DNA from 2 places in the Agromyces sp. GQ35 genome. Region 1 is predicted to be linked to the other one. Evidence: riboswitches for the same ligand, from Rfam matches in the RefSeq annotation. Region 1 holds a riboswitch; the other holds the start of a gene.
The links. Region 1 has a riboswitch for thiamine pyrophosphate ahead of thiM (hydroxyethylthiazole kinase). Riboswitches for the same ligand answer to the same signal wherever they lie in the genome.
Positions count from the first base shown of each region.

Region 2: it holds a riboswitch for thiamine pyrophosphate, as region 1 does, so the genes downstream of both, AC6CH0_RS14500 (ECF transporter S component) here and thiM (hydroxyethylthiazole kinase) in region 1, are expected to answer to the same signal.

Region 1 is NZ_JCAXEO010000001.1:509,470-524,679, reverse strand. Features, by position in the region: gene AC6CH0_RS02470 (helix-turn-helix transcriptional regulator) at 19-999, opposite strand; gene AC6CH0_RS02465 (RidA family protein) at 1,132-1,527, shown strand; gene AC6CH0_RS02460 (ArsR/SmtB family transcription factor) at 1,672-2,061, shown strand; gene AC6CH0_RS02455 (SRPBCC family protein) at 2,058-2,573, shown strand; gene AC6CH0_RS02450 (LVIVD repeat-containing protein) at 2,811-4,568, shown strand; gene AC6CH0_RS02445 (DUF305 domain-containing protein) at 4,669-5,334, opposite strand; gene AC6CH0_RS02440 (MFS transporter) at 5,399-6,700, opposite strand; gene AC6CH0_RS02435 (bifunctional hydroxymethylpyrimidine kinase/phosphomethylpyrimidine kinase) at 6,697-9,033, opposite strand; gene thiM (hydroxyethylthiazole kinase) at 9,030-9,923, opposite strand; TPP riboswitch at 9,914-10,008, opposite strand; gene AC6CH0_RS02425 (hypothetical protein) at 10,248-10,739, opposite strand; gene AC6CH0_RS02420 (ABC transporter substrate-binding protein) at 11,041-12,360, shown strand; gene AC6CH0_RS02415 (carbohydrate ABC transporter permease) at 12,467-13,351, shown strand; gene AC6CH0_RS02410 (carbohydrate ABC transporter permease) at 13,348-14,187, shown strand; gene AC6CH0_RS02405 (right-handed parallel beta-helix repeat-containing protein) at 14,270-15,210, shown strand, end outside.
Region 2 is NZ_JCAXEO010000002.1:520,742-535,951, reverse strand. Features, by position in the region: gene AC6CH0_RS14535 (alkaline phosphatase family protein) at 1-29, shown strand, start outside; gene gatC (Asp-tRNA(Asn)/Glu-tRNA(Gln) amidotransferase subunit GatC) at 66-368, shown strand; gene gatA (Asp-tRNA(Asn)/Glu-tRNA(Gln) amidotransferase subunit GatA) at 365-1,900, shown strand; gene gatB (Asp-tRNA(Asn)/Glu-tRNA(Gln) amidotransferase subunit GatB) at 1,900-3,420, shown strand; gene AC6CH0_RS14515 (hypothetical protein) at 3,522-4,151, shown strand; gene AC6CH0_RS14510 (DNA polymerase IV) at 4,212-5,468, shown strand; gene AC6CH0_RS14505 (spore germination protein GerW family protein) at 5,541-5,876, shown strand; TPP riboswitch at 5,944-6,044, shown strand; gene AC6CH0_RS14500 (ECF transporter S component) at 6,083-6,718, shown strand; gene AC6CH0_RS14495 (ABC transporter ATP-binding protein) at 6,720-8,210, shown strand; gene AC6CH0_RS14490 (energy-coupling factor transporter transmembrane component T family protein) at 8,207-8,980, shown strand; gene AC6CH0_RS14485 (nucleoside/nucleotide kinase family protein) at 8,977-9,555, shown strand; gene AC6CH0_RS14480 (hypothetical protein) at 9,611-9,868, shown strand; gene AC6CH0_RS14475 (D-alanyl-D-alanine carboxypeptidase family protein) at 9,898-11,160, opposite strand; gene AC6CH0_RS14470 (metallopeptidase family protein) at 11,186-11,533, opposite strand; tRNA gene AC6CH0_RS14465 (tRNA-His) at 11,604-11,679, opposite strand; gene orn (oligoribonuclease) at 11,723-12,343, opposite strand; tRNA gene AC6CH0_RS14455 (tRNA-Arg) at 12,447-12,519, opposite strand; gene AC6CH0_RS14450 (cation:proton antiporter) at 12,595-13,818, opposite strand; gene nadE (NAD(+) synthase) at 13,943-14,764, shown strand; gene AC6CH0_RS14440 (hypothetical protein) at 14,841-15,210, opposite strand, start outside.

The DNA.
Region 1 (15,210 bases):
GAGCGCGCTCGATCGTCGCTAGTCGGCGTCAGTATCTGCGTAGCGAGTGGCGATCGTGGTGGCGCGGTCGCGCAGCGCGGCCCGCAACGACTGGGGCGCCACGGCTTCGGCGTCCGTGCTGAGCTGCCACAGCGCCCACTCGGCGTGCCGGGCATCTTGGAACGACACCTCCAGGCGGAGCCAGCCGTCGGCGTCGGGTGCTTCGGCGAGCACGGCCAGGGCGGTGCCCACCAGTTCTTCCCGCCGTGCCGAATCCATCCTGAGCTGCACGGTGAACTGGTCGCCGCCGGTGCGGAACCGTGTGCTGCGTTCCCGCCAGATCCGGTCGAGGTCGACCGTGTCGGGTCGCTGAGCGGGCTCGTCGAGCTCCTCGGCGGCCAGGATGCGGGAGAGCCGATAGGTGCGATCCGCACCCGACACCATCGCCAGCAGGTAGCCCTTCGCGCGCACGGTGACGAGGCCGATCGGGTCGACCGTGCGCCACTTCGGGGTGCGGTCGACCGCCGCGTAGTTGATGCGCAGCCGGTGTCCGGCGAGTACCGCGCGCCGCACCCCGAGCATGACGTGGTCGGGGATCTCCTCGGTGATCTGCCGGCGAGAGAGCAGGTCGGTCTCGGGGTCGACGAGGAATCGCTGGGCCGCGTCGCTCGCGGTGACTCGGTGGTCGTCGGGCATGGCGTCGACGACCTTGCGCATGGCCGACGCGAGTGCCGAGCCGAGGCCGAAGATCTGCTCGCCGCGGCCCGACCCGGCGGTCACGACGGCGAGGGCTTCGTCGTGGTTCAGCCCCGTGAGCTCCGTGCGGAACCCCGGCAACAGCTCGAACCCGCCGTGACGGCCGCGTTCGGCGTACACCGGAACTCCGGCGGCGGAGAGCGCTTCGATGTCGCGCAGCACGGTGCGCGTGGAGACCTCGAGCTCAGCGGCGAGCGCGGTCGCCGACTGCCGACCGCGCTGACGCAGCAGCAGTACGAGCGAAACCAGGCGATCGGCGCGCATGCGAGAAATCTATCGGAATACCTGACATGAGGTGTCGTGATTCGTTGGAAGGCTCGAGAAGGAGGTCATGGACGGCGGCGCTCGAGCCGTTGCGCGGGCACTCCCAAGCGAACGAATGGAGCAGAAGTGGCAATCGAACGAACGGTGATCAACCCGGTGACGTGGTCGGTGGCGATGGGGTTCAACCAGGGCGAGGTCGTCTCGGGGCAGACCCGCACGCTGTACTGCTCGGGGCAGACGGCGATGAGCGACGACGGCGTACCGCTGCATGACGGCGACATGGCGGCCCAGCTGGGCTTGAGCGTCGACAACCTGGAGGCGGTGCTCGTCGCGGCCGGCATGTCGCTCGCGAACCTCGTGCGGCTCAATGTGTACACGACCGACGTCGACCTGCTGTTCCAGCACTACGGGGCGCTGGCGTCGCGATTGGGTGCCGCCCAGGTCGCGCCGACCACGACCATGCTCGGAGTGACGCGGCTGGCGATCCCCGGCCAGCTGGTCGAACTCGAGGGTACGGCCGTCGCCTGAGGCGATCCCGGCGATCCCGGCGATCCCGGCGATCCCGGCGACTCGTGCTGCTCGTGCCGGCTCAGCCGGCACGAGCGGCCTGCCGACGGGCTGCACCCGTACTCTCCCTTCGGAAATGCGTAACCTCTGTGTTACGCTTCTCACGTGGACGTATTCGAGGCGATCGCCGACGACACCAGGCGGCGCGTCCTGCTGGCACTCGCAGAGCAGCCGCGCACAGCGGGCGCGCTCGCCGCGAACGAGGTGCACAGTCGGCCGGCCGTGAGCCGTCACTTGCGGGTGCTGCGCGAGGCGGCACTCGTGCGGGCGCAAGCCGTGGGGCGCACACGGGTGTACTCGCTCGACCCTGCGGCACTCGCGCCGGTGCGAGCACTGCTCGCCCGGCTCGACGAGAGTCTCGCCGTCGAGGTCGGCGCGAGGCATCCGTCGCCGGCTTCTCCGCCGATCGCGCCCGAGCACTTCGACGCCCTCGAGCTCGAGGTGCGCAGGGCTGCCCGCGAACCGGGCGTCACCGAACGAGAGGGAATCGCATGACGAACGACACTCCGACCGCCAGTCCGACACCCACCGGCGTCATCGCCGACGGTCCGCTCGGGCAGGAGATCCAGTTCACCCGGCGGTACCGCGCGCCGATCGACGCCGTGTGGGCGGCGATGACCGAGTCCGAGCGACTCGAGCGGTGGATCGGCCGCTGGGAGGGCGACCCGCGCACCGGGCGCGTGGACTTCTTCATGACCGCCGAGGGCGACGACGTCGCCGCCGAGGAGTACCGCATCGAGGTGTGCGAACCGCCGCACCGCTTCGCGGGCACCACCTCGGTGGGTGACGACCAATGGCGCCTGCGGTTCGAGCTCAGCGAATCCGACGGCGTGACCACGCTCGTCTTCGCCCAGGCCGTCGTCGACGATCTCGGCGAAGTCGGGCCCGGGTGGGAGTACTACCTCGACCGCCTCGGGGTGGCCCTCGACGATGGCGACGCGACGACGGTGCCGTGGGATGCGTACTTCCCCGCGATGCGCGCGCACTACGACGGGCTCGCGCGCTGAGGTCGGGCCGAGTCCCCCTTCGGCGGTGACCTCTCGGCCGCCGCCGAAATTCGTTGCTGCGCCGATGCGACCGCACCGATACGTTTGACCCAGAGATCGGCCTCCAGGGGCCTGCGAGCAGCACCATGCGGTGCTGCTCGCCTGTCGGACGGCATCGATCGCAACGAAGCGAGAAGAGGGGAACCACCGATGAGAACCGCACCCCGAACGTTACGATGGCGCCGACGCGCGCTCGCGATGGCCGGAGCACTGCTGCTCGGCTCGTCCCTGATGGCGGCCGGCGCAGCGGCCGCCGCAGAAGACGATCCGCGTATCGACCTGCCACCGGGCTACCTCGACGCGCAGACGGCGACGAGCAACATCCAGCTGCTCGCGAGCCTGCCGCGCGTCGCCCCGTTCGATGCGAATCCCGGCAACTTCGGCTTCGTGAACTCCGACCTGGCGTTCTCGGGCGACAACGCCATCGTCGGCAACTTCAACGGCTTCCAGGTCTACGACGTGTCGGATGCCGCGGCGCCGTCGTTGCGCGGTTCGTTCGTGTGCCCAGGTGGCCAGGGCGACGTGTCGGTCTACGGCAACCTGCTCTTCATGTCGGTCGAAGAGACACGCGGCCGCATCGACTGCGGCGCGCAGGGCGCGCCGGGTGCGGTGAACGCCGAGCGCTTCCGCGGCGTGCGCATCTTCGACATCAGCGACATCGACAACCCGGTGCAGTTGCCGGGCGTGCAGACCTGTCGCGGTTCGCACACGCACACCCTGGTCGCCGATCCCGACGACACCGAGAACGTGTACATCTACAACTCGGGCACATCGGGCGTGCGGTCGCCGCTCGAGCTCCCGGGCTGCGAGAACGCTCCGGCCAGCACCGAACCGGTCACCACGGGCAATCCCACGCAGTGGCGCATCGACGTCATCCAGGTGCCGCTCGCCGACCCGGCTTCCGCCGCGGTCGTGAGCCAGCCGCGCATCTTCAGCGACCCCGAGACCGGCGCGTTCAACGGTCTGCAGAACGGGCCGACGCAGCCGCTGCACCCGTCGGGCACGCCGTACGGGCCGAATCCCAACACCAACACGTGTCACGACATCACGGCGTACCCCGAGATCGGGCTCGCTGCCGGGGCGTGCCAGGGCAACGGAATCCTGCTCGACATCTCCGACCCGGTGAACCCGGTTCGGCTCGACGCGGTCTCCGACGTCAACTACTCGTACTGGCACTCGGCGACGTTCAACAACGATGGCACCAAGGTCGTCTTCACCGACGAATGGGGCGGCGGCACTGCTGCACGCTGCCGCGTCACCGACCAGCCCGAGTGGGGCGCCAATGCGCTGTTCGACATCGTCGACGGCAAGCTGGAGTTCAAGAGCTACTACAAGCTGCCCGTGCCGCAGACCGCGCAGGAGAACTGCGTGGCGCACAACGGCTCGATCGTTCCGGTGCCCGGTCGCGACATCATGGTGCAGGCCTGGTACCAGGGCGGGCTGTCGATCATCGACTTCACCGACACCGCGAACCCGACGGAGATCGCCTACCTCGACCGAGGCCCGGTGAACTTCCCGAACGCGGGCGCGCTGAACCTCGGCGGGTACTGGTCGACCTACTGGTACAACGGCAACGTGCTCGGCAGCGAGATCGCGCGCGGCTTCGACAGCCTCGCACTCACGGCGAGTGACCAGCTCTCGGTCAACGAGATCGCCGCCGCCGGCGAGATCCAGCTCGACGAGTTCAATGCGCAGATGCAGACGAGCCTCGTGCACGAGCCGAGCTTCGCGGTGGCACGGTCGTTCATCGACCAGGCCGAGCGCAACGGCAGCCTGAGCGGCAAGGCACTGAGCGAGGTGCGCAAGCACGTCGACAAGGCCGAGTCGCTCGCGGGCGGCGCTGCGAACGGCAACGCCATCACCGCGCAGCTCGCCAACGCCGTGAAGAAGTCGGGTGCTGCTCCCGACTCCGCAGTGGTGCAGGCGCTGAACGCACTGTCCGCGACCTTCGGGTGATGCGGTCGGGGAGGCCGCTGGTCGGCCTCCTCGCAGGACGAGGTGCCCAGCGGCTCGAGGCCGCTGGGCACCTTCTCGTTTCGCGTCGGCCGCGCCGTACTCAGGACGAACGCTGGGCGAGCATCTGCTGCATGCGGGCGATCTCGACGCCCTGATCCGACTCGACGTGGCGTGCGAACTGGTCGATCTCCGACTCGTGCCCGCCGCCGTCGGCGTAGAGCTCGTCGACCATCTGCAGCGCGCCCCGGTGGTGCTGGATCATGAGCTCGAGGAACAGTCGCTCGAACGCCGCCCCTTCGGCGGCCTCGAGCTGGGCGAGCTGTTCGTCGGTGAGCATGCCCGGCATCGTGCCGCCGTCGCCGTGCGCACCGTGCCCGCCGTGCCCGTCGTTCAGCGGCACCACGCGGTCTTGGAGCCACCGGGTCATGAGGTCCATCTCGTCTTCCTGGCTGACCTGCATGCGCTCGGCGAGCAGGCGGATGTCTCGGTTCTCGGTTCGCTCGTCGACGAACCCGGTCATGACGAGCGCCTGGTTGTGGTGCTGCACCATGTCGAGCATGAACTGCGAGTCGATCTCGGTGTGCTTCGGAGTGTCGAGCTGCTTCGCGTCGTCGGGGGAGAGGGTGTGGTTCTCTTCGCCCGGCGCACCGAGCTGCACGATCGGGCTCGTGGGCGGGGCCTCTTCGGCACCGCCGGTGCATGCGGCGAGCCCGAACGTGAGCGTGAGCGCGAGGCACGCGACACCGGAACGCTCGAGAACCGTCATGCGCATACCTCGTCTTCAGTGAAGGGCATCAGCTTGTCGTGCCGTCCGTGGACCCGGCCGCACATCACCGTCCATTCAACTCGATGACGCGACGCAGGGGAACCACGTCGGGCCGCTGATGGTCGAGCCGCGCCATCCGTGCCCCGATCACTCCGACCACCGCACCCACGATCATGAGTGCCGCGACCGGCCACCAGTGCCCGGCCCAGCCGACGAGGGCCGCCGCCGCGAGGGGGGCCAGCCCGCCACCGACGATCGCACCGGCCTCGCGGCCGATCGTGAGTCCGGTGTAGCGCACCCGGGTGTCGAAGAGGCTCGCGAACCAGCTCGGCTGCACGCCGTCGGCCGCGGAGTTGAGCACGCCGATCGCGAGCACGACGACGCCGATGATGAGCGCGGCGACGCCCGTGTCGAGCGCGAGGAAGAGCGGCACCGCGAGCAGTCCGAGACCCACGAGCCCGCCGATGACGAGCGGGGCCGCGCCGACGCGCTGCCCGAGTGCGCCCCAGAGCGGGCAGAGCACCGCGGCGACCCCGGCGCCGACGAGCAGCGCGGTGAGCGTCACCCAGCTCGGCAGTTCGAGCACCGAGGTCGCGTAACCGAGGCAGAAGACCGCGATGACGTAGAACGTCGTGTTCTGGCCGACGCGCACGAGGAAGACGGCGAGCACGTTGCGCGGCTGCTGCAGCACCTCGGAGATCGGATGCCGCGACCGCGCACCCCGCTCGCGCAGGCGCATGAACTCGGGCGTCTCGCCGACCCGGCGGCGCAGGTACACGCCGACGCCGACGAGCACGAGGCTGGAGAGGAACGGCACCCGCCAGCCCCAGTCGATGAGGCTCTGCGGATCGAGTGCGGCGACGAGCAGCATGAACGCGAGGTTGCCGAGGATGAGCCCGGCGTAGACCGCGCTCGAGAGCAGTCCGCCGCGGAACCCGCGCTTCTCGGAGGGGGAGTGCTCGAGCGCGAGCAGCACGGCGCCGCCGAACTCGCCGCCGGTCGCCGCGCCCTGCACGAGACGGAGCGTCACGAGCAGCGTCGGCGCGAGCGCCCCGACCATCGCGTACGACGGGAGCAGGCCGATGCACGCGGTCGCGATACCCATCACGAGGATCGTCGCCGTGAGCGGCGCGCGCCGTCCGTAGCGGTCGCCGAGCCAGGCGGTGAAGAGCCCGCCGACCGGGCGCGCCAGGAAGCCCGTGGCGTAGACCGCGAACGACAGCAGGATGCCGGTGAGCGGGTCGTCGCCCGGAAAGAACACCGCAGGGAAGACGAGCGCCGCGGCCGTGCCGTAGAGGAAGAAGTCGTACCACTCGAGCACGGTGCCGAACGATGCCGCGGCGACCGCGCGATTCGCGGCGGTCACGCTGCGGCTTCCGCGCGGGCGCTCGGCGCGGCGAAGAACGCCAGTTCGTGTTCGGCCGAGATGCGGAACGCCCGAAGCATCCGCTCGCGCAGTTGCGGGGTCGCACGCGCTGCGAGACCGGTCACGATGCGAATCGCCTCGCGCGTCGCCTCGGCGAAGGCCGGGTCGCCGTACTGCGTGAGCCAGTCGGCGTACGGATGCCCCGGCGCCGCCGTCTGCTCGCCGAAGTCGCCGCCGGCGAGCCGCCGGCCGAGGTCGTCGTAGAGCCAGTAGCAGGGCAGCGCCGCGGCGGCGAGCACGGCGTAGTCGCCGCGGGCCGAGGTCGCAAGCAGGTGATCGAGGTAGGCGGTCGTCACCGGTCCGCGTTCGTCGAGGGCAGCGGATGCCCCGGCGAGCCAGTCGCGGTGCAGCTCGGCTTCGACGGCGATGCAGTTGTGGGCGCCGCGGGCCCAGAACGCCTGCTCCGAGGCATCCGGTGCCATGGTCGACGCGGTGGCGAGCACACGGGAGTACTCGCCGAGGTAGATCGCATCTTGGGCGAGGTAGTACTCGAAGTCGTTCCGCGCGAGCGACCCGTCGGCGAGGCCGCGGATGAAGGGCAGCTCGTCGATGCCGTGGCGCACTCCCGCGACGTCGGCCCACCACTCGGCCTCGACCTCGGCGGGCGTCGGCGCGGTGACGAGCCCGCCCCGCCGCCACAGCCCGGCGAAGTGGTGCACGGGTCCGTTGCCGCTGCCGACGTTCAGGGATTCGCCGTGGCGCAGCGATTCGCGAAGCCAGCTGCGGGCGTCGGCGACGGCCGGATGCCACGATCCACGGGTGACCCGGAGCGTCGCGATCGCCGAGGAGAGCGAGCAGCCGGTGCCGTGCGTCGCGGTCGTGGAGATGCGCTCGCCGGGGAACTCGTGCACGGAGGCATCCCGTCGCTCGGCCGAGCTCTCTGGGCGGCCTGCATGGTCTGCGCTGCGCGCCGACGGGGCTCGGTGCAGGCGCGCGTCGACGAGCGCGTCGGGCGCGCTGTCGCCGCCGAGGTGACCACCCTTCGCGAGCACGCGCACGCCGTAGGTGCTCGAGACGGCGGCGGCCTGGTCGAGAGCCTCGGGCCGCGTCGTCGCGAGCGCGTCGCCGGCCAGCACGGCGAGCTCGGCGAGGTTCGGGGTGACGAGGTCGGCGAGGGGGAGCAGCTCGCGCATCGCCTGCTCGGCGTCGGCGTCGAGCAGGCGATCGCCGCTCGTGGCGACCATCACCGGGTCGAGCACGACGACGGGCGGGCGAACACGGGTGAGCCAGTCGGCGACCTCGCGGATCACCTCGGCGTTCGCGAGCATGCCGAGCTTCACGGCGTCGACCGTGATGTCGTCGGAGATCGCGTCGAGCTGAGCGCGGAGGAACTCGACGGGCGGCACGTGCACCGCGCGCACCCCGTGCGTGTTCTGCGCGGTGAGCGCCGTGATGACGGCCATGCCGTATCCGCCGACCGCGGCGATCGCCTTGAGGTCGGCCTGCACGCCGGCCCCGCCCGAGGGGTCGCTCCCCGCAATGCTCAACACCCGCGGCACCGCCGGTCGAGTAGCGCCCACCCCACCCGCCGGTCGAGTAGCGCCCACCCCACCCGCCGGTCGAGTAGCGCCCGACGCAGGAGGACGCGTATCGAGACCCCCCGCGAGCCCCCCGCCCCATGCCCGCACGATCTCCCGAGCGGCCTCCGCCGGATCCGCTGCCGCGCACACCGCCGACACCACGGCGAGCCCCGCCGCTCCGGCCGCCCGCAACCCCGCGGCATCCGTCGCCCCGATGCCCCCGATCGCCACGCACGGCATCCCGATGCTCGCAGCGAGCCCGGCGATGCGCGCGAACCCGTCGATGCCGAGCGCCGGCGGATGATCGGGTTTCGTCGAGGTCGGTCGAATCACGCCGACGCCGAGGTAGTCGATCGTGCCCTGCGGCAGCTGCGCGACGGCGCCGAGGTGCGCGGGTGTGTTCGCCGTGAGCCCGATCACGGCATCCGGCCCGAGGGCTTCGCGCGCCTCGAGCACGGGCGTGTCGCCCTGGCCGAGGTGCACCCCGTCGACGCGGATGCCGCGCTCGCGCGCCGTGAGCACGACGTCGAGGCGGTCGTTCACGAGCAGCGTCGCGCGGCCGGCGATGGCCGCCGCGACGACCTCGAGTTCGCGCAGCAGGTCGTCGTGCCCGGCGTGCTTGTCGCGCACCTGCACCGTGGTCACCCCGCCCGCGACGGCGTCGGCCACGACGGCGGCCACTCCGCGTTCGCCGCAGAGCGCGGCATCCGTGACGAGGGTGAGCGACAGGTCGAGCGAGCCCGGGCCGCTCACGCGACGGCTCCGGCCGTCGCGGCGTTCGCGATGTCGGCATCGGCATCGGCGTCGTCGACCGTGATTCGCGCCCGCTCCGCGAGCGCCGAGGCATCCACCGCGGCGAGCGCGTCGAGGAACCGCACGGCGAAGCTTCCGGGCCCGGATGCCCCGTCGGCGGCGAGCTCGGCCGCCACCGTGTACACGAGGTTCGCAGCGACCACCGCCGCGAACGCATCGTGCTCGGTGCCGCGAGCCGCTCCGAGGAACGCCGCCGTCACCGCACCCAGGGCGCAGCCGCCACCCGTGACCCGGGTGAGCAGCGCATCGCCGTTCGAGATGCGCACGGTGCGCCGGCCGTCGGTGATGAGGTCGACCGGGCCCGACACCGCGACGACCGACCCCGCCGACGCGGCGAGCGAGCGGGCAGCGGATGCCGCGGCATCCGTGCTGTCGGCGGCGTCGACGCCTCGTCCGCCGGCACCGGCGCCGGCGAGGGCGAGCACCTCGGAGGCGTTGCCGCGAATCGCGGCCGGTCGCTCGGCGAGCAGCTCGTGCGCGAGCGCGGTACGGATCGGCAGCATGCCGATCGCGACCGGATCGAGCACCCACGGCGTCTGCGCGCCGCGAGCGGCGAGCACGGCCTCGCGACCGGCATCGCGTTGCTCGGGCTGCGGCGTGCCGAGGTTCACCAGCAGGCCGCTCGCGACGGTCGCGAACGGTCCGGCTTCGCCGACGATGTCGACCATCGCGGGAGCCGCGCCGAGCGCGAGCAGCGCGTTCGCGGTGAAGTTCGTGACGACGCCGTTCGTGATGCAGTGCACCAGCGGCGTCGTCGTTCGCACATGGTCGAGCAGCGCGCCGCTCGACTCGATGAGGTGGGCAGGGTCGATGAGCGTGCGTGTCAGCATCGCGACATCCCTTCGCTAGTCCGAACTAGATCAGGTTCGACGGGTCTGTTCTCAGCCGCGGATTGCGGCACCCCGTGTCACTGCGTGCGAGCCTAGCGGAGCCAAGAGAGTGTCGAGGCGCCAAAACCGGTACCGAAGTACCGAAGTACCGAAGTACCGAAGTACCGAAAGAGCGTGCCGGAGTGATGCAGGCCCGAAGCTGGCCGACGCCCGCCTCAGCCGAGCGCGACGCTGCAGGCGTCACTCAGACGCACGAGAACTTTCCGCGCCGGCAAGCTCTTCGCAAGCCGGCGCCCCGAAGACGGAACAGTAGCCCGCGACCGCTCAGTCGGGTGCCGTCCACTCGCCGTAGCGCGCGTCCATACCGGTCAGGCTGACGCCGCCCGTTCCTGCGTCCGTGACGCCGAGAGGTTCGAGCTCCGCGGCAGCCGCCCTGAGGTCGACGATCTCGTGCCCCTCCGCCGTGTCCGCGCCGGCGGTGATGCTGATCGTGTTCGGCTCCCACGGCAGGGCTCCCCAGATCGCTTCGACCACCGCATCGAGTTCCTCAGCAGTGAAGGGCTCGGCAGAGTCCGTCACGAGCGAGAGATCGAGCGCATAGGCGAAGCCGTTCAGGTGGCGGCCGACGTCCTCCACCGCCACCACTCTGGGCTCTGCGGCCGTCACGGCACCCGCCACGTCTCCGTAGTCGGCGGGCCCCTTCTCCGTGCCCATACCCGACGGCAGTAAGCCGCAGCCGGTCAGCGCTCCGCTCATGAGGGATGCCGCCAGCACGACGGCAAGCAGTGTGCGTTTGGCCGCGCCGTGTCGCTTCATGCGCTTTCGTTCCAGACGGAGGAGGAGATGTCCACCTCCCCATCATTGTGGAAGAAGTGCGCGAGGTCGGGATGGTTCGCCTGCAATTCGGCGAGATGCACTTGCGAGCACTTGTCGGCGTCGTGAGCGCCAGGCGCGCGAGGCGGGCTGCACCTGCCAAAATCACGACCCGAAATTTTGGCACCAGCGAAGTATTGACCACGTTGTCAGTCGCGACATATGCTCATGCCGAATCGTTTTGGCAAAACGTTTAGGCACATCCCGAACACCCTTGACACCACACACGAATGGAGTCGAAGTAATGGAGCTTCGCACACGAAAGACCGCGTTCGCCACGCGCACCCGCCTCACCATGACGATCGCTGCCCTCGGGGCATCGACGCTGGCATTGTCGGGCTGCGGCGTCGGCGGCGGCGAGGCGGCCGCCGGATCCGACGAACTGACCGTGCTCGTCGAAGGAGGCGGGCTCGCCGAACTCCAGCCGGTCGCCGACGCCTACAAGGAGGAGACCGGCACCACCGTCACGCTCGTCGAGCTGCCGTACGCCGGCCTCTACGACCGCATCTCCTCTGAGCTCTCGTCGGGGCAGGTCTCGTTCGACGTCGCCGCGCTCGACGCGATCTGGCTGAGCGCGTTCGCCGACGGCGTCGTTCCGCTCGACGACCTCTTCACCGATGAGGTGGAAGGCGACCTCTTCCCCGGGCTGGTCAGCGAGGCGCAGGTCGACGGCGCGTTCGTCGGCATGCCGGTCTGGACGAACTCCGAGATCCTCTTCTATCGCACCGACCTCTTCGAGGACCCGAAGGAGCAGGCGGACTTCCAGGCGAAGTACGGTTACGAGCTCGCTCCGCCCACCACCTGGGAGGAGTACACGGATGTCGCGGAGTTCTTCACGCGCGACACCGACGGCGACGGCCAGACCGACCTCTACGGCACCGATGTGAAGGGCGCCGTCGAGACCGAGTGGCTCGCGACGGTCTCGCAGGCCGGCGAGGAGCACATGGTGCTCGACGCCGAGAGCGGCGAGGTCACGATCGACGACGCCGAGCACCTCGAGGCGCTCGACTTCTACACGAGCCTCCTCCCGTACGCGCCCTCGGGCGCCGCACAGATCGACTGGGGCGGCTCGCAGAACCTCTTCTACCAGGGGCAGCTCGCGATGATGCGGTTCTGGGGACACGCCTACGCCTCCACGCCCGAGGACTCGGTCGTGAAGGACTCGATCGGCGCCGCACCCATGATCGCCGGGCCCGGCGGAATCGCCGGCGTGCCCGGGGCGTGGTACCTGTCGGTGCCGACGGCATCCGAGAAGCAGGACGAGGCGAAGGAGTTCATCAGCTTCGCCTACGAGCACAACGAGCTCTCGCTCGACACCTCGCTCGGCCTCGCGGCCCGTGTCTCGGCGTTCGAGTCGAAGGTGGGCGAGGGCAACGAGCACTATGAGGCGCTGCTCGAAACGCTCAACGCCCCGCAGACGCTCGCCCGTCCGGCGACGCCGCAGTGGCAGGAGATCGTCGATTCCGTGCTCGTGCCGCTGCTGCAGAAGGCGGTGGAGCCCGGGGCCGACAACGCCGCACTCCTCGCCGACGCGAAGGCGCAGATCGAGGCGATCGTCGAGTAGACCGATGACCGTCTCCACCAGCACTGCACCCGCCGGGGCGGCGACGACCGTCGCCCCGGCCGGGGGCGGCATCCCGCCCCGCCGGCTCCGCCCGCCCCGCCGGAGCATGAGCGACCGTCGCTTCGCCCTCATGCTCATGCTTCCGGCCGCGATCTTCCTGGCCGTCTTCGTCGCCTGGCCACTCGTGAAGTTCGTCACCGACAGCTTCTTCGAGATCTCGCCCATCGCGGGCGGCCCCCGCGAGTTCGTCGGCTTCGACAACTACGCGACGGCGTTCGCCTCGGAGGCGTTCCAGGGCGCATCCGTTCGCACCCTCCTCTACACCGCGATCGTCGTCACCGCGGAGTTCGTGCTCGGTCTCGCGGTTGCGCTGCTCTTCACGGCGCTCGGCCGGCGCTCGAACGGCTTCCGCACGCTCTTCATGTATCCGCTCATGATCGCGCCCGTCGTCGCCGGCCTCCTGTGGCGGTTCCTGCTGATCGACAACTTCGGCATCGTGAACCAGCTGCTCTTCGAATGGGGCGTGATCTCGAGCCCCGACCAGATCCAGTGGCTGAGCGATCCGAACATCGCGCTCTTCTCGGTCGCGATCCCCGACATCTGGCTGACGACCTCGTTCATCACGCTCGTGCTCTTCGCGGGACTCCAGAACATCCCGGGTGACGTCGTCGAGGCCGCGCGCATCGACGGCGCGAACTTCTGGCGACTGTTGTTCAGCATCATCATCCCGCTGCTGCGGCCCGTCATCGCCGTGGCGCTGATCGTGCGCGGCATCGACGCGGCACGCGCGTTCGACATCATCCTCATCCAGACCGACGGCGGCCCGCAGGGCAGCACGACGACGCTCAGCCTGCTCATCTACCGCACGATGACGCGGTTCGGCGATCCGGGCCTCGCGAGCGCGATGGGCACCGTGTACCTGATCGCGATGCTCGCCGTGTCGATCGCGGCCATCGCACTGATCTGGCGACCGGGAGGCAACGCCCGATGAACCCCCTCGAAACCCGAGGCCGCACAAGCCGACTCATCCTCTGGGTGCTGCTCGCGACTGCCCTCGTACTGTACGGATTCCCGTTCCTCTACCTGCTGCTGACGTCGTTCAAGACACCGCTCGACGCGATCGCCGTGCCGCCGTCGGTGCTCCCCGAAGTGTGGACCATCGACAACTACGTGTCGGCGCTCAGCCGTGCCGGCGTGCCGGCGGCGCTCGTGAACAGCGTCGTGACCGCCGTGATCTCGACGGCACTGTCGCTCGTGCTCGCGGTGCCCGCGGCGTATGCGATCACGCGATTCCGAACCCCGAGCGGGCGCGTGTTCATCGTCGCGGCGCTCGTGACGCGAATGGTGCCGACGATCGCGGTCGGCGCTCCGCTCATCGAGGTGATGCGCAACCTCGGCATCACCGACACCTCGTTCGGCCTCGCGCTGGCGCATACGACGATCTCGCTGCCACTGTCGATCTGGCTCATGGCGAGCTTCTTCGAAGCGGTGCCAGACGAGCTCGACGAAGCGGCGAAGGTCGACGGATGCTCCAGGCTGCAGGCCCTGTGGCGGGTGGTGCTGCCCGTGGTCACGGGCGGCCTGGCCGTCACGGCGATCTTCGCGTTCCTCGCCTCATGGAACGAGTTCCTCTTCGCCCTCCTGCTCACGAGCGTGCGGGCGCAGACGACGCCGATCGTCATCGCGAACTTCCAGACCCAGTTCGGCCTCGACTGGGCGGGCATGACGGCGCTCGCCGCCGTCTACTCCGTACCCGTCATCCTCCTCACCCTCCTCCTCCAGCGGCACATCGTCGCCGGGCTCACCCTCGGCGCCGTCAAGGGCTGAGCGACGGCACATGACTGGCGCGAACACGTCGCACCTGCGCGGCCGAGGCCCGAGAACTCACGACACGAAAGGCGATCACGCCATGCCAAGCGTCAACTGCTACGACGTGACGACGTGGCCCGTCGGCAACGCGGCCGAGGATGTCGGCGAGGTCATCAACAGCATCATCGCCGACATCAAGGCGCGGCAGACGGCCACCGACGAGCACCACGGCGGCAAGCCCGGCGCGGTGATCTACGTACCGCCGGGCGACTACCACCTTCGTACGCAGGTGGTGATCGACGTCAGCTTCCTCAGGATCGAGGGCTCGGGACACGGCTTCACCTCGTCGAGCATCCGGTTCAACGTCCCTGAAGACGAGTGGCCCGATCTGCACGAGCTGTGGCCCGGCGGCAGCCGCATCGTCGTGGACCTTCCCGTCGCGGAGGCGGAGGCGGAGGCGGCAGGGGCGGCAGAGGCGAACGAGTCCGCGGGTGCCGCTTTCGTGATCGAGCGAAGCGGGAGCCCCCGGATCAGCTCGGTCGAGTTCGCGAACTTCTGCATCGACGGGATGCACTTCGTCGGCGACGGCTCCGAGCTGCACCCCGAGAACACCTACGTCAACGGCAAGACGGGCATCTACGTCGGCAGCGCCAACGACTCGTTCCGCATCACCGGCATGGGGTTCGTGTACCTCGAGCACGCGCTGACGATCTACAACGCCGACGCGCTCTCAGTGCACGACAACTTCATCGCCGAATGCGGCAGCTGCATCGAGCTGCGCGGGTGGGGACAGGCGTCGAAGATCACTGACAACCTGATCGGAGCCGGCTTCAAGGGCTACTCGATCTATGCCGAGAATCACGGCGGGCTGCTGATCACCGCCAACAACGTGTTCCCCCGTGGCGCGAGCAGCGTCCATCTCCATGGCGTCACGCGTTCGAGTGTCACGGGCAACCGTCTGCACTCGTTCTCCCCCGGCATGGTGGTGCTCGCGGCGAACAGCTCGGAGAACCTCGTGGCCACGAACCACTTCCTGCGCGA
Region 2 (15,210 bases), on a different contig from region 1:
GCATCGGGCTCTTCGGCGCGCCCCGATAGAATCGGAGCATCCCCATCCCGAGACGACGGAGCAGCATGTCCGAAATCACTGCGGAGCAGGTCGCGCATCTCGCGAGCCTCGCCCGTATCGCGCTCACCGATGAAGAGATCGAGCACCTCACGAAGGAGCTCGGCCAGATCATGCACGCGGTCGAGCAGGTGAGCGCCGTTGCCACACCCGACGTTCCGCCGACGAGCCACCCGATCCCGTTGCAGAACGTGTACCGCGACGATGTCGTGGGCGGAACGGTGCTCTCGGTCGACGAGGCACTCTCCGGCGCACCCGAGTCCGACGGTTCGCGCTTCAAGGTCTCGGCGATCCTGGGAGAAGAACAGTGAGCGACGAACTGATCCGGCTGTCCGCGTCGGCCCTCGGCGCGAGGCTCGCCGCAGGCGAGGTCTCTTCGGTCGAAGCGACCCGTGCCCACCTCGACCGCATCGCGGCCGTCGACGGCGCCGTGCACGCGTTCCTCCATGTCGAGGGCGAACGCGCGATCGAGACTGCAGCCGAGATCGACCGGCAGCGCGCAGCAGGGGCGCCACTCGGCCCGCTCGCGGGCGTGCCGATCGCGATCAAAGACGTGCTCGTGACGAAGGGCATGCCGTCGACATCCGGCTCCCGCATCCTCGAGGGCTGGATTCCGCCGTACGACGCGACCCCTGTCACGAAGGTGCGCGAGGCGGGCATGATCCCGCTCGGCAAGACCAACATGGACGAGTTCGCCATGGGTTCGTCGACCGAGCACTCGGCGTACGGTCCGACCCACAACCCATGGGACCTCGAGCGCATCCCCGGCGGCTCGGGCGGTGGCTCCGCGGCATCCGTGGCGGCATTCGAAGCCCCACTCGCGCTCGGCTCCGACACCGGTGGCTCGATCCGCCAGCCGGCACATGTCACCGGAACCGTCGGCGTGAAGCCCACCTACGGCGCGGTCAGCCGATACGGCTCGATCGCCCTCGCATCGTCGCTCGACCAGATCGGGCCGGTCACGCGAAACGTGCTCGACGCCGCGCTGCTGCACGACGTCATCGCCGGCCATGACCCGCTCGACTCGACCTCGATTCCCGAAGCATGGCCGTCGATGGCCGAGGCCGTTCGGCGTGCGGATGTCTCCGGCTTGCGCATCGGCGTCATCAAGGAGCTCGACGGCGAAGGCTTCCAGGCCGGTGTGCGTCAGCGGTTCCACGAGGCGCTCGAGCTGCTCGAGCGCAACGGCGCCGAGATCGTCGAGGTCTCCGCACCTCACTTCGAATACGCCATCGCGGCGTACTACCTGATCCTTCCGGCGGAAGCGTCGTCGAACCTCGCGAAGTTCGACTCGGTGCGATTCGGCTTGCGCGCGTCGCTCGAAGGCGGCGGCACCGTCGAGCAGGTCATGTCGGCGACCCGTGAGGCAGGTTTCGGTCCTGAGGTGAAGCGCCGCATCATCCTCGGCACCTATGCCCTGTCTGCCGGCTACTACGACGCTTACTACGGAAGCGCGCAGAAGGTGCGCACGCTCGTGCAACGCGATTTCGACGCGGCCTTCGCCGGCGTCGATGTGCTCGCCTCGCCGACCGCACCGACGACCGCGTTCAAGTTCGGTGAGAAGCTCGCCGACCCCGTGTCGATGTATCTGAACGACATCGCCACGATTCCCGCGAACCTCGCCGGGGTGCCGGGCATCTCGGTTCCCGCCGGCCTCGCCCCCGAAGACGGGCTGCCCGTCGGCATCCAATTCCTCGCGCCCGCACGAGAAGACGCGCGACTGTACAACGTGGGCGGCGCCCTCGAACGGTTGCTCGAAGCCCAATGGGGCGGCCCGCTTCTCGCGCAGGCTCCCGACCTCTCCGTACACGAGCTCACCGCGACCGAGGAAGGCGCACTCTGATGGCCCGCGCTGAACTGATGGACTTCGACCAGGCGCTCGAACTCTTCGAGCCGGTCATCGGCCTCGAGGTGCATGTCGAGCTCAACACCACGACGAAGATGTTCTCGTCGGCGCCGAACCCTGCGAATTCGCAGTTCCACGACGCTGCGCCGAACACCCTCACGACGCCGGTGTGCCTCGGTCTGCCCGGCTCGCTGCCGGTCGTCAACGGCGAGGCCGTGAAGTACTCGATCAGCCTCGGTCTCGCCCTCGGATGCTCGATCGCGCCGTCGAGCCGTTTCGCGCGCAAGAACTACTTCTACCCCGACCTCGCGAAGAACTACCAGATCTCGCAGTACGACGAGCCGATCGCGTTCGACGGCGAGGTCGAGGTCGAACTCGAGAACGGCCGCACGTTCACGGTGCCGATCGAGCGCGCCCACATGGAGGAAGACGCCGGCAAGCTCACGCACGTCGGAGGCTCGACCGGGCGCATCCAGGGGGCGGAGTACTCGCTCGTCGACTACAACCGCGCCGGCGTCCCGCTGGTCGAGATCGTCACCCGGCCGATCTTCGGAGGTGAAGCCGACACGCCCGCGCTCGCACGGGCGTACGTGTCGACGATCCGCGACATCGTGCTCTCGCTCGGCATCTCCGAGGCGCGCATGGAACGCGGCAACCTCCGGTGCGACGCCAATGTCTCGTTGCGCCCACGCGGTCAAGAGCAGCTCGGCACCCGCACGGAGACGAAGAACGTGAACTCGATGCGCTCGGTCGAACGTGCTGTGCGGTACGAGATCCAGCGTCAGGCGGCCATTCTCGCCGGCGGCGGCACGATCACCCAAGAGACCCGGCATTGGCACGAAGACACCGGTGCGACGAGCGCGGGCCGGCCGAAGTCCGACGCCGACGACTACCGCTACTTCCCAGAGCCCGATCTCGTGCCGGTCGTTCCCTCGAAGGAGCTCGTCGAAGGGCTGCGGGCCGCGCTGCCCGAGCCGCCCGCGGTGCGCCGTCGACGGTTGAAAGCCGAGTGGAGCTTCACCGACCTCGAGTTCCAGGATGTCGCGAACTCGGGCCTGCTCATCGAGCTGGAGGCGACGGTGAAGGCCGGCGCGACGCCGGCCGCCGCCCGCAAGTGGTGGACGGGCGAGATCGCTCGGCTCGCGAATGCGGCAGATCGCGACGCGTCGGGCCTCGTCTCGCCCGAGCACGTCGCTGAGCTCTCGCAGCTCGTCGACGCCGGCACGCTCACCGATCGGCTGGCCCGCCAGGTGCTCGAAGGGGTCATCGCCGGCGAGGGATCGCCGCAGCAGGTCATCGATGCCCGCGGACTCGCGGTCGTCTCCGACGATGGTGCGCTGATCGCGGCGATCGATGAGGCGCTCGCCTCCCAGCCCGACGTGCTCGCCAAGATCCGTGATGGCAAGGTGCAGGCTGCTGGTGCGGTGATAGGCGCGGTCATGAAGGCGATGCAGGGCAAGGCGGATGCTGCGCGCGTGCGCGAGCTCGTGCTCGAGCGCGCCGGGCAGGGCGCGTAGACGCCGTCTCACTGCCGGGCAGCATCCCGCTCGACTTCACAGCCCGCTCAAGGTCGGCGATCGTAGAGTGATCGTCCCCCTGAACGATTGACGAGGACACCATGGGATTCCTTGACCGTCTCTTCGGAACCGTGCCCGATGAGCCAGCGACTCGCCCGGCTCCTCCCTCGGCCCGAAGGCTGAGTGACGATGAGCTCGCGATCGAACGCTACCGATACCTGATGCGCACGGCGCCGCCCGAGTCGATCGAGGCGGTGCATGCCGAGGCGTTCGCGAAGCTCACCCCAGAGCAGCGGGATGCGGTGTTCGCTTCGCTGACCGAAGAGGCGCCCGCCGGGGAGCGGCTCGTCTCCGCTGAACCGGGCGCCCTCGCCCGGGCGGCGACCCGGGCGGAGCTTCGTGCTCCTGGCAGCGTGGAGCGCGCTTTCAACCGGGCCGATGCCCCTGGTGGCCGCGGCCAGCAGGGTGGGCCGTCGTTCGGCGGCATGTTCGCGGGATCCTTGCTCGGCTCCGTCGCGGGTGTGGTCGTCGGCTCGGCGATCGCACAGGCGTTCCTGCCTGATCCGTCATCGGCTGAGGCCGGTGCCGAGAGCAGCGGCGACTCCGGTGGCGACGCAGGTGCGGATTCGTCGGCCTCAGACGCATCCGGTGCCGATTCTGGCGGTGATTTCGGCGGCTTCGGCGACTTCGGTGGCGGCGACTTCGGCGGTGGCGGCGACTTCGGGTTCTGAGTTCCCGCTCGAGTTTCCGACCGACCCTCCGCTGACGGTGGTACCGGTTAGGGTCACACTATGAGCAAGCAGGACGGCTCGTCGCGACAGGTCACGACCGGTCCCGTCGATGACTCGGCGACCCCCATCCTGCACGTCGACATGGACGCGTTCTTCGTGTCGGTCGAGTTGTTGAAGCGACCGGAGCTCCGCGGCAAGCCCGTGCTGGTCGGCGGCACCGCGGGGCGTGGCGTCGTGTCGGCGGCGAGCTACGAGGCTCGCAGGTTCGGTGTGAACTCCGCCATGCCGATGTCGCTGGCGCTGCAACGGTGCCCCAGTGCGGTGGTGCTTCGCGGCGACTATGTGAGCTATGCCGAGTACTCGCGCCGAGTGATGACGATCTTCGAAGAGGTGACGCCGCTCGTCGAGAAGCTCTCGATCGACGAGGCGTTCCTCGACGTATCAGGCGCGCGCCGGCTGCATGGCAGCCCCGCCGAGATCGCGTGGACCCTGCGCCAGCGGGTTCAGCGCGAGACGGGACTCACCTGCTCGGTCGGTGTGGCGGCGACGAAGTTCGTGGCAAAGGTCGCGTCGAGCCGGGCGAAACCAGACGGCATGCTCGTCGTTCCAGCCGATCGCACGCTCGAGTTCCTGCATCCGCTGCCGGTTTCGGCGCTGTGGGGCGTCGGTCGTGTGACCGAAGACGCATTGACGCGCATCGGGCTCCGTACGGTCGGCGACGTCGCTGCGATGCCTGCAGATGCACTCGCACGTGCACTCGGGCCGGCGCTTGCAGCCAAGCTCGGTCACTTGGCCATGGGCGTCGACGCTCGCGACGTCGTCACGGGTCGCGAAGAGAAGAGCATCGGCCACGAGGTCACCTTCGGCTACGACCTCACCGACATCGAGCAATTGCGGCGCGAGCTCCTCCGGCTCTCCGACGACGTCGCCGTGCGGCTGCGCAAGGCAAGTCTCCTCGGGCGCACGGTCGTGCTGAAGCTCCGTTACGGGGACTTTCGCACGGTGACGAGGTCGCGCACGCTGGGGGAGCCCACGGATGTCGCACGCCGCATCTACGACGAGGCATCTGCGGCCCTCGGCGAGCTCGCCGGTGACGGCGCTCGAATCCGTCTCGTCGGGGTTCGCGCCGAGCAACTTCGGCCGTCGGGCAGCGGCGCCATGCTGTGGGATCCCGACGAGGAGTGGCGCGAGGCGGAGCGCACGATCGACGAGGTGACCGCGCGCTTCGGCCGAGGAGCGGTGCGACCCGCGTCGCTGGTACGCCCCGCCACGGGTCGCGTGGAATCGTCACGGCGCAGAGACGCAGCCGACGATTGACGGGGCGTTCAGCCCGATCGACGAAAGCGCAAGGGGTGGCCCGCCGACGCGTCCGCCGGTAGCGTTGCCAGCATGGCTGAACTCGTGTTGGAACTTGCTGAGACCGTCGCCGGCGTCGGCGTGAAGACCTCGTACGGCGATGCCGTCGAAATCGACGGCACCACGCTCGTACCGGTAGCACTCGCATACTACGGTTTCGGGGCCGGGAGCGGGTCCGACGAGCAGGGCGACCAAGCGGGTGGCGGGGGCGGCGGCGGACTTTCCATTCCGCTCGGCGCATACGTCGGCCGTGGCAGCGGCGACGTCCGCTTCGAACCGAACCTCATCGGGCTGCTGCTCGTCGCCACACCACTCGTGTGGGTCACCGGCAAGGCCCTGCGAATGGTGATCAGAGCCCTCAAGCGCTGACCACGCATTCTCTCGGCGTCCACTGACCCCCTTCCCTGCTGTCGTCGGCGTATACTCGTCAGCGAAACACGGGAGTCCGGTGAGCCGGGCTGAGAGGAAGGTTCTCAACCTTCGACCGTCGAACCTGATCTGGGTCATGCCAGCGCAGGGAGGCCAATCACATCTCATTTCCCGTGCCTCTTTCCACGAATCGAAAGGGCACGACAGTGCACACTGCATCCTCTGAAGTCAGCGTCGGTCCCGTCGCATCGAAGCCGCGCGTTCTGCGTTGGCGGGTCGTCGACATCGTCGTCGCCAGCGTCATCGGCGTCGCCACCGGGCTGCTCTTCCTCTTCTGGAACAACGTCGGCTACGCCTGGTTCAGCGCTGCCGACGCGCTCACCCCCGGGCTCGGCGGCATCGCCGTCGGCATCTGGCTCATCGGCGGTGTGCTCGGCGGACTCATCATCCGCAAGCCCGGCGCCGCGCTCTTCGTCGAATTGCTCGCCGCGATCGTGTCGGCACTGATCGGCAACCAATGGGGCATCGAGACGATCTACTCCGGACTCGCCCAGGGCCTCGGCGCGGAGCTGGTCTTCGCCGTGCTCGCGTATCGCAGGTTCGGGGTGCTTCCCGCGATGCTCGCGGGGGCCGCTGCGGGTGCTGCGGCGTGGACGCTCGAGCTCTTCCTGTCCGGCAACCTGCAGAAGTCGCCTGAATTCCTCGGGCTCTACTTCACCACCGTCGTGATCTCCGGAGCCGTGCTCGCCGGACTGCTCGGTTGGCTCATCGTGCGCGGCCTCGCGGCGACAGGAGCGCTGAGTCGCTTCGCCGCCGGCCAAGATGTGGCACAGCGGGTCTGACGTGGACCACGGCTCCGAAGCACCCCGACCCGCGCGTGTGGAGGCGCGCGGGTGGGGGTGGCGGCACGCCGGCCGCAGGCGTTCGGCTCTCGACGGCATCGACCTGCGCATCGCACCCGGGGAGCGGGTACTGCTGCTCGGCCCCTCGGGTTCCGGCAAGTCGACGCTGCTGCACGCACTCGCCGGCGTGCACGGCGGCGCAGAAGAGGGCGAGGAGAGCGGGTCACTGCTGATCGACGGCGAGTGGCCCGGCTCCGTACGCGGGCGCGCGAGCCTCGTGCTGCAGGATCCCGATTCGCAGGTGATCCTGGCTCGAGTCGGCGACGACGTCGCCTTCGGCTGCGAGAACCTGGGCGTGCCGCGCGACGAGATCTGGCCCCGGGTGCGCGCGGCGCTCGAGCAGGTCGGTCTCGATCTCCCTCTCGACCACCCCACGAATTCGCTCTCCGGCGGGCAGAAGCAGCGTCTCGCGCTGGCTGGCGCGCTCGCGATGCGACCGGGGCTGCTCCTGCTCGACGAGCCGACCGCGAACCTCGACCCGCAGGGCGTCGCCGAGGTGAGGCTCGCTGTCGCGCGCACGCTCGATCGCACGGGGGCGACGTTCGTCGTGGTCGAGCATCGCGTCGACGTCTGGATCGACCTCGTCACGCGCGTCATCGTGCTCGGTCGCGATGGTCGGCTCATCGCCGATGGCGACCCGGGGCACGTCATCGAGACGCAACGGGAAGCGCTGCTCGGCGCCGGCGTCTGGGTGCCGGGTGCGCCGCCGACGGTGACGGGCGCCCGGTCCGTCGACGCGGCATCCGTCGTCGATCTCGAGTCGGTCGATCTCGCCATCGGTCGCCGCAGCGATGCGATCGTTCGTGAGGGCCTCGAGATCTCCCTTCCGCACGCGGCATCAACCGTACTGACCGGACCGAACGGCGCCGGCAAGTCGACGCTCGCGTTGACGATGGGCGGGCTGCTGCCGCCGATCAGCGGCCGTGTGCGAGCTGCACCCGAACTTGCGGCCGGGCTCAGAGCGGATCCGATCCGGTGGCGCTCGCGCGAACTGCTGACCCGCATCGGTACCGTGTTCCAGGAACCCGAGCATCAGTTCGTGGCGTCCACGGTGCTTCGCGAGCTCGAGGTCGCGCCGCGTGCGCTCGGCCTCGATACGGCGACGACGGCGCGACGCACGAGCGAGATGCTCGATCGCCTCGGCCTCGACCGGCTCGCCGAGGCGAATCCGTTCACGCTGTCCGGAGGCGAGCAACGGCGACTCACGGTGGCATGTGCGCTCGTCGCACAGCCGCGAGTGATCATCCTCGACGAACCCACGTTCGGCCAGGACCGGTTGACCTGGATGGAGCTCGTGACGCTCCTGCGGGGGCTCGTCGACGACGGCGTCACCCTGCTCTCGGTGAGCCACGACCCGGCCTACCTCGTCGCTCTCGGCGATCAGCATCTCGACCTCAGTCGCGACGCGCTGCGCGTGAAGGCGACCGCATGATCGCGGCACCTCGACTCCGACTCGTCGACCGCGTCAACCCGGTCAGCCGGCTTGCGGCGGCGATGCTGCTCACCACTCCGCTCCTGCTGACGGTCGACTGGGTGAGCGCTGCCGTGGCGCTCGCCGTGCAGCTCCTGCTGTTCGCACTGGCGGGTGTGACGCCGCGGGTGCTCGTGGCTCGTACGTGGCCGATCCTCATCGCGGCGCCCGTCGCGGGGCTCAGCATGTTGCTCTACGGCCGGCCCGAGGGCACTGAGTACTGGTCGTTCTGGCTGGCACGCATCACCGAGGGGTCCATCGAACTCGCCGTCGCCGTGACGGTGCGGGTGCTCGCGATCGGTCTGCCCGCCGTGCTGCTCTTCATGAATGTCGACCCCACTGAGCTCGCCGACGGTCTCGCGCAGATCGCTCACCTCCCGAGCCGGTTCGTGCTGGGCGCGCTTGCCGGGGCCCGCCTGGTCGGACTCTTCATCGAGGACTGGCGGGCGATGGCGTTGTCACGGCGGGCACGTGGCATCGGCGATCACGGGGCCATCCGCCGCTTCGCGACGATGGCGTTCGCGCTTCTCGTGCTCGCCATCCGTCGGGGAAGCAAGCTCGCGACCGCGATGGAGGCGCGTGGTTTCGGTTCCGACCAGCCGCGAACGTGGGCACGCGAATCGCGCGTCGGCTGGACGGATGCCGCGCTGCTCTGCCTGGCTGTCGGCATCGCCGCCCTCGCGATCTGCGCCGCGATCTGGGCCGGCACCTTCCACCCGGTGTGGTCGTGACGGCTCCTCGCGACGACGGTGCATCGGCAGCCGCGGTGCACCGGGTGCTCGCTCTGGCGCGAGAGCACGCGCGCTCCGGGCGGGCATTGATCATCGCGATCGATGGGCCGAGCGGTTCGGGCAAGAGCACCCTGGCAGATGCCATGGTGCGAGCATGGCCGGGTTGGGCGCCCGAGCTGGTTCGGCTCGATGACGTCTACCCGGGGTGGGGCGGGCTCGAACGGGCGGGCATCGAGGTGTCGCACGAGCTCATCGCGCGGCGCAGGCGCGGTGCAGCCGGGCAGTGGCGACGCTGGGACTGGGCGGCGGAGCAGGTCGGCGCGATCGAACGCAGTCGACCGGGGAGGCCGTTGATCGTCGAGGGCTGCGGTGCGTTCGCCGCCGTCGCCTCGGCTGACGCGGTGCGCGTCTGGGTCGAGGCGTCGGCCCAGACGCGCAAGCGCCGGGCGCTCGCTCGAGACGCCGGCGCGTTCGACCCGTACTGGAACATGTGGGAGCGGCAGTGGCGCCGGTACCTCGCTCGCGCCAGGCCCGCGCGGAGCGCCGACGTGCGGGTGCGTGTCGTCGGCACGTGATCGCGACCCGCGCAACCCCCGTCACGCGGCCTCCCTCGGGGGCTACGGTAGTGACATGAGCACAGACACGGCAGGCGCCCAGTACCTCGCGGAGTTCCTCGACGGCCCGCTCGAGGGCGAATTCGAGCAGCGCATCCTGGTCGGCGGCAAGGCCGAGCAACGCGTCGGCATGGTGGCCGCGGTCGACGGGCTGGAATCGTTGTTCTGGTACGACGCCGTCGATGAGCGCGAGGTAAATGGCCAGATGCGAGTACAGTTCCGCTTCGACGCAGACGACTCCGACCCGGTGGAGTCCGACGACGAGAACGATTGAGCCGCGCCGACGAATGCTGCTGAGCCGAATCAGTCCTGCTGATCGGCGAAGAACGCCCCGATGAGCGCGGCCGGGTTCGACAGCCGCCAGAGCGGCCCGGGATCGCGGATGTCGCTCGTCAACTCGAGCGGTGAGGCGAGATCACCGCGCGACGTCGCAACGCTGACGCGGCCGACGTCGCGGCCGGCCGAGGCGGTCGTGAACCGTTCGACGGAGACGGATGTCTCACCGACCGGGTTGCCCCACGCGGCATCCGCTCGGCTGACAGAGGCGATGAGGTCGGCACCGTCGCCCCAAGCGGATTCGACCCTCGCATACGTGGTGCCGGCCGTGATGACCTCGATCGGCGCAGCCGCGGCGCTGCTCGAGGCGATCGCCGCCTGCACGGCCGCGTCGAGCGTCTCGTAATCGGGCATGAGCGTCATGCCGCTCACCAGGCGGTGCGGAGGTTCGCCCTCGGCTCCGGCCACCTCGGTGGCGAAGACGAACGTGACCCCCGCCTGGTCGGTATAACTGCGGGAGATCGCTCGTGCACCGGCATCACCGAGATGGGAGACGACGTCCGGAACGTCGCGCTCGCCCGGAGTGGCGGGCGCGTCTGCACCGTCGAAGAGCTCGGCGAGGCGTGGGTCGGCGAGCACGAGGGCGCCGAGTCGGGTGAGTTCTTCGGCCGTGCCGACGTTGTCGCCCGAGAGCCCGGTCGCGTCGGCGACGCGCGTCGCCGTGAAGTCGTTCTCGGCGAGCCATTCATTTGCCGCTTCGACATACGGGTCGACGCCGCCGAAGGCCCAACGGGCGAGAGTGTCGGCGTGGTTGTTGCTCGAAGCGAGGAGGACGGCGCGCACGACGTCGCGCTCGGTCCAGCTCTCACCCGGCAGCACCGCGAGAGTCCGGGAGTCCTCGGCGACGTAACGAAGGTAGTCGGTGTAGTCGGCCGGGCCGATCGTGATCGCGGGGCCCGCGCCCTCGGCCGCAAGCGGCAGGGAATCGAGCGTGGTGAGCACCGTGACGAGTTTCGCGGCCCCGCCGATGGGAACGGCGGCTGTATCGCCTGCGGCGGCGAGGGTCGTCGCCATGCCGGCGTCGTCCACCGCCGCGATCGCACTCGCGCCCGTGTCGGGGAGCATGATCGCGGTTGCAACGCTCTCTCCCGCAGCAGTGGCGTCGGGATCGACCTTCACGGTGACCGCTGGAAGCGGCCCGAGCAGCATCGCCGGGCCGTAGACCCCGATGCCGAGAATCGCGATCGCTCCGACGGCGATGCCGACGATGCGGCCGGGGGTGGTGCTCATGGAACGAGCGTAACCCGACCTGGCTTCACGCCCAGCCCAGCTCGTGCAGTCGTGCGTCGTCGATGCCGTAGAAATGGGCGATCTCGTGCACGAGTGTCACATGGATCTCTTCGCGGAGTTCGTCTTCATCGGCCGCGATCGCCAGCAGCGGTTCGCGATACAGCACGATGCGATCGGGCATCTCGCCGAAGCCGTAACGATCGCGCTCGGTCAGCGCCCAGCCGTCATACAGGCCAAGCAGGTCGAGCGATCCGTCTTCTGGTCGATCTTCGACGACGAACACGATGTTCTCGAGGCCGTCGACCATGTCGTCTGGCAACTGATCGAGCTCATCGACCACGATCGCTTCGAACGCCTCGGCGTCGAGTTCCACGAGCGGCTCCGATCGGGATGCGAATCGGTACTCGGCCGGTGAAGCGAGCCGTTCGGCCGGTGTACAACATTGGGGTGAGTAACGGGGCTTGAACCCGCGACCTCCTGGACCACAACCAGGCGCTCTGCCAACTGAGCTATACCCACCATGTGCCGACCGCCGAAGCAATCTGGCAACTCAAAGAGACTACTACACCTTGGCGTCGAACTCGTCCACCACGGTCGCCGCGAGAGTCTGCAGCTCTTGCGTCGACGGTCCGGGCTCCGCGACGAAGACCGCGCGACGGTAGTAGTGCAGCTCGCGGATGGACTCGAGGATGTCGGCGAGTGCGCGGTGCCCGCCGTTCTTCTGCGGTGAGTTGAAGTACGCGCGGGGGAACCAGCGCTTGGCGAGCTCCTTGATGGAGGAGACATCGACGCTGCGGTAGTGGAGGTGCGCATCGAGGCGCGGCATGAACTTCGAGAGGAACGCGCGGTCGGTGCCGATGGAGTTGCCGGCGAGCGGCGCCTTCTGCTCGTCGGGCACGTGCTTGAGCACGTATTCGAGTACTTCGTACTCGGCTTCGGCGACGCTGACACCGTTCGGGATCTCTTCGATGAGCCCCGACTGGGTATGCATCGTACGTACGAACTCGCCCATCGATTCGAGTGCACTCGAGTCGGGCTTGATCACGATGCTGAGCCCAGCATCGACGGGGTTCAGGTCGTAGTCGGTGATGACGACGGCGATCTCGACCAGTTCATCGACCTCGAGGTCGAGTCCGGTCATCTCGCAGTCGATCCAGACCAATCGGTCACTCGAGGAAGCCATGCGGCGATTCTATCGGGGCCGTCAGACGTGCTTCGCTCGAGTCGTCTGGGATCGGAGTACGACTGCGAATCGCGCTTCGGGATGCATCGATCGATGCTCTGGGTGCCCCCGGCAGGAATTGAACCTGCGACCAAGAGATTAGAAGGCTCCTGCTCTATCCGCTGAGCTACGGGGGCGGCGCTGCCAAGCATACCGGGGCGGGCCGGGAGAGCCCTGATGTGCAGGCGGCCGACGAGGGGTCGGGTGGCACGTCATCCCTCGATCGGGATGTGCTGTCCGCCGTCCGAGGGTGCCGGCTCAGCGGTCTTCGCCCGATCCCTGCGCAACGAGAGCGCGATGAGCGGGAAGAGCAGCACCGAGAGCATCCCGGCACCCACGAGCGCCGCCGCCGTTCCGCTCGGCAGGTCGCCGTTGTCGACGCCGATCGCCGTCACCGCGACGATGATGGGTAGGCCGGTGGCGCCGAACAGTGCCGTCGCGGCGAGTTCTCGGCGGCTCGAACCCTTCGGTGCGGCGAGCATTGATGGGATGCCGCGGATGACGAGCATGAGCACGAGGAAGATCGGCAGGAGCGCGATCGTGCGGAGGTCGCCGAAGAGCGAGCCCAGGTCGAACGTCACTCCGGTGTTGATGAAGAACACCGGCACGAGGAACCCGTAGCCGACGGCTTCGAGCTTCGTCTCGACGAGTTCGGCGTCCCGTTCGGGGGCCCCCGTGAGCAGAAGGCGGTAGAGCACGCCCGCGGTGAATGCGCCGAGGAGCATGTCGAGGTCGAGGACGATGCTGAGCGCCACGAGGGCCAGCAGCACGAAGATCACGAGGCGCACGGCGAATTGGCCGCTGGTGTGCAGGGTCGCGGTGATCACTCGATGCAGACGTCTGCCGCCCCCCTTCGCGGCCAGCCAGATCGCGATGCCGGCGATGACGGCGAACGTCAGGAGCACCGCGGCGGCGAGGAGCGGTGTGCGACCGCTCAGGAAGATCGAGATCGCAAGCAACGGGCCGAACTCGCCCACCGCGCCGAGCGCGATGACGGCGACGCCGAACGGGGTGGCGAGGTCGCCGGAGTCGCGCAGCACCGGCATGATCGTGCCGAGCGCCGTCGAGGTCAGCGCGATGCCGATGAATGCGGCGGCAGGCAGATCGACGGCGAGCACGGTCGCGACGCCGATGCCGGCGGCGAGGGAGATGATCCAGCCGATGGCGGCGCGGCTCAACGGACGGCCGCGGATGGCGCGGAAGTCGATCTCGTTGCCGGCGAGGAAGAAGAGCATCGCGAGGCCGAAGTCGGCGAGGAGGCCCATGAACGCGTCGGGTACCACCCAGCCGAGCATCGCGGGGCCGAGGGCGAGGCCGAGGACGATCTCGAAGACCACGAGTGGGATCGTCACCCATCGTCCGACACCGCGCACGAGCAGCGGTGCTGCGACGGCGATGGCCGGCACGAGCACCATCGTTCCGACTGAGACGTCCATGCGTCTTCCCCCTCCGGGCACGATCGTGCATCAATCGCGATGCTAGTGGAGCCGCCGGTTGACGCAGTCGACGACGCGGCCTCCGGTTTGCGTGCCGGAAACATCTCGGCGGTATCGTCGTGGGATGCGAGAGCTGCAGTCGAGAATCATCGCCGACCTGAATGTCACCCCCGTCATCGACCCCGCCGAACAGGTGCGTGCCCGAATCGACTTCGTGAAGTCGTACCTGCGCGCCACCGGCGCGGGCGGTCTCGTGCTGGGCATCAGCGGGGGCCAGGACTCGACGCTCGCAGGCAGGCTCTGTCGGATCGCGGTCGAGGAGATCGTCGCGGAGGGCGGCGTTGCGCGATTCGTCGCGGTTCGGCTTCCCTACGGTGTGCAGCGCGACGAAGACGACGCGCAGCTGGCACTCGACTTCATCGCTCCTCAAGAGACGGTCGTCTTCAACATCAAGGGCGGTGTCGACGGGCTGACGGCGGACTACGCCGAGGCGGCCGGCTCACCGCTCAGCGATTTCGGCAAGGGCAATGTGAAGGCCCGCATGCGGATGGTTGCGCAATACGCTCTCGCCGGCGAAGGCGGCCTGCTCGTGGTCGGTACCGACCACGCCGCCGAGGCGGTAACGGGGTTCTTCACGAAGTACGGAGACGGCGGCGCCGACATCCTGCCGCTCACCGGCCTCACGAAGCGTCAGGGTCGAGCGCTGCTCGAGCACCTGGGATCCCCGGAGCGGCTATTTCTCAAGGTGCCCACGGCCGATCTCCTCGACGCGGATCCCGGTCAGTCCGACGAGGCGAATCTCGGCTTGAGCTACCGGGATCTCGACGACTACCTCGAGGGCGCTGAGATCGACGAGGCGGTCGCGGAGCGCATCGAAGCTCGCTATCTGCAGACGCGGCACAAGCGCGCCGTGCCGGTGTCGATGTTCGACGACTGGTGGCGCTGAGCGCGCTCGAGCCGAGTGACCGACGGTGTGATCCGAAGCAATCGCACCTCGGGTCGAGCGTCTCGAGCGCCGCTGATCAGCGGAGCGATTCGCTCTGCACGGTCGGCGTCGGCGCGGTGCTGGCCGTCGCCGTGTGTGCGTCGTCGAACGTGACCGCACCCTGGTATCGCTGCTGGTGCTGTTCGGCGACCCAGGCGTCTTGCTGGTCGACGGCTGCCTGCTCAGGTTCCTGACGCTGCGCGCGCCACCGGGTGAGATCGTTCTGGAACTGCCGGCGTGTGCGCGACGGACGTCGCTGCCATTCGAGGAGGCGGTCGCGGAATTCGACCACGGCCGGGTCGAGCTGGTATCCGAATGTCGCCGAGGCACGCTTGAGTTCGTGCAGTTGGTGTGCCGCCCAGTTCGCCGCGACATCCGATCCTCGGATCGGAAGCAGGCGCACGATG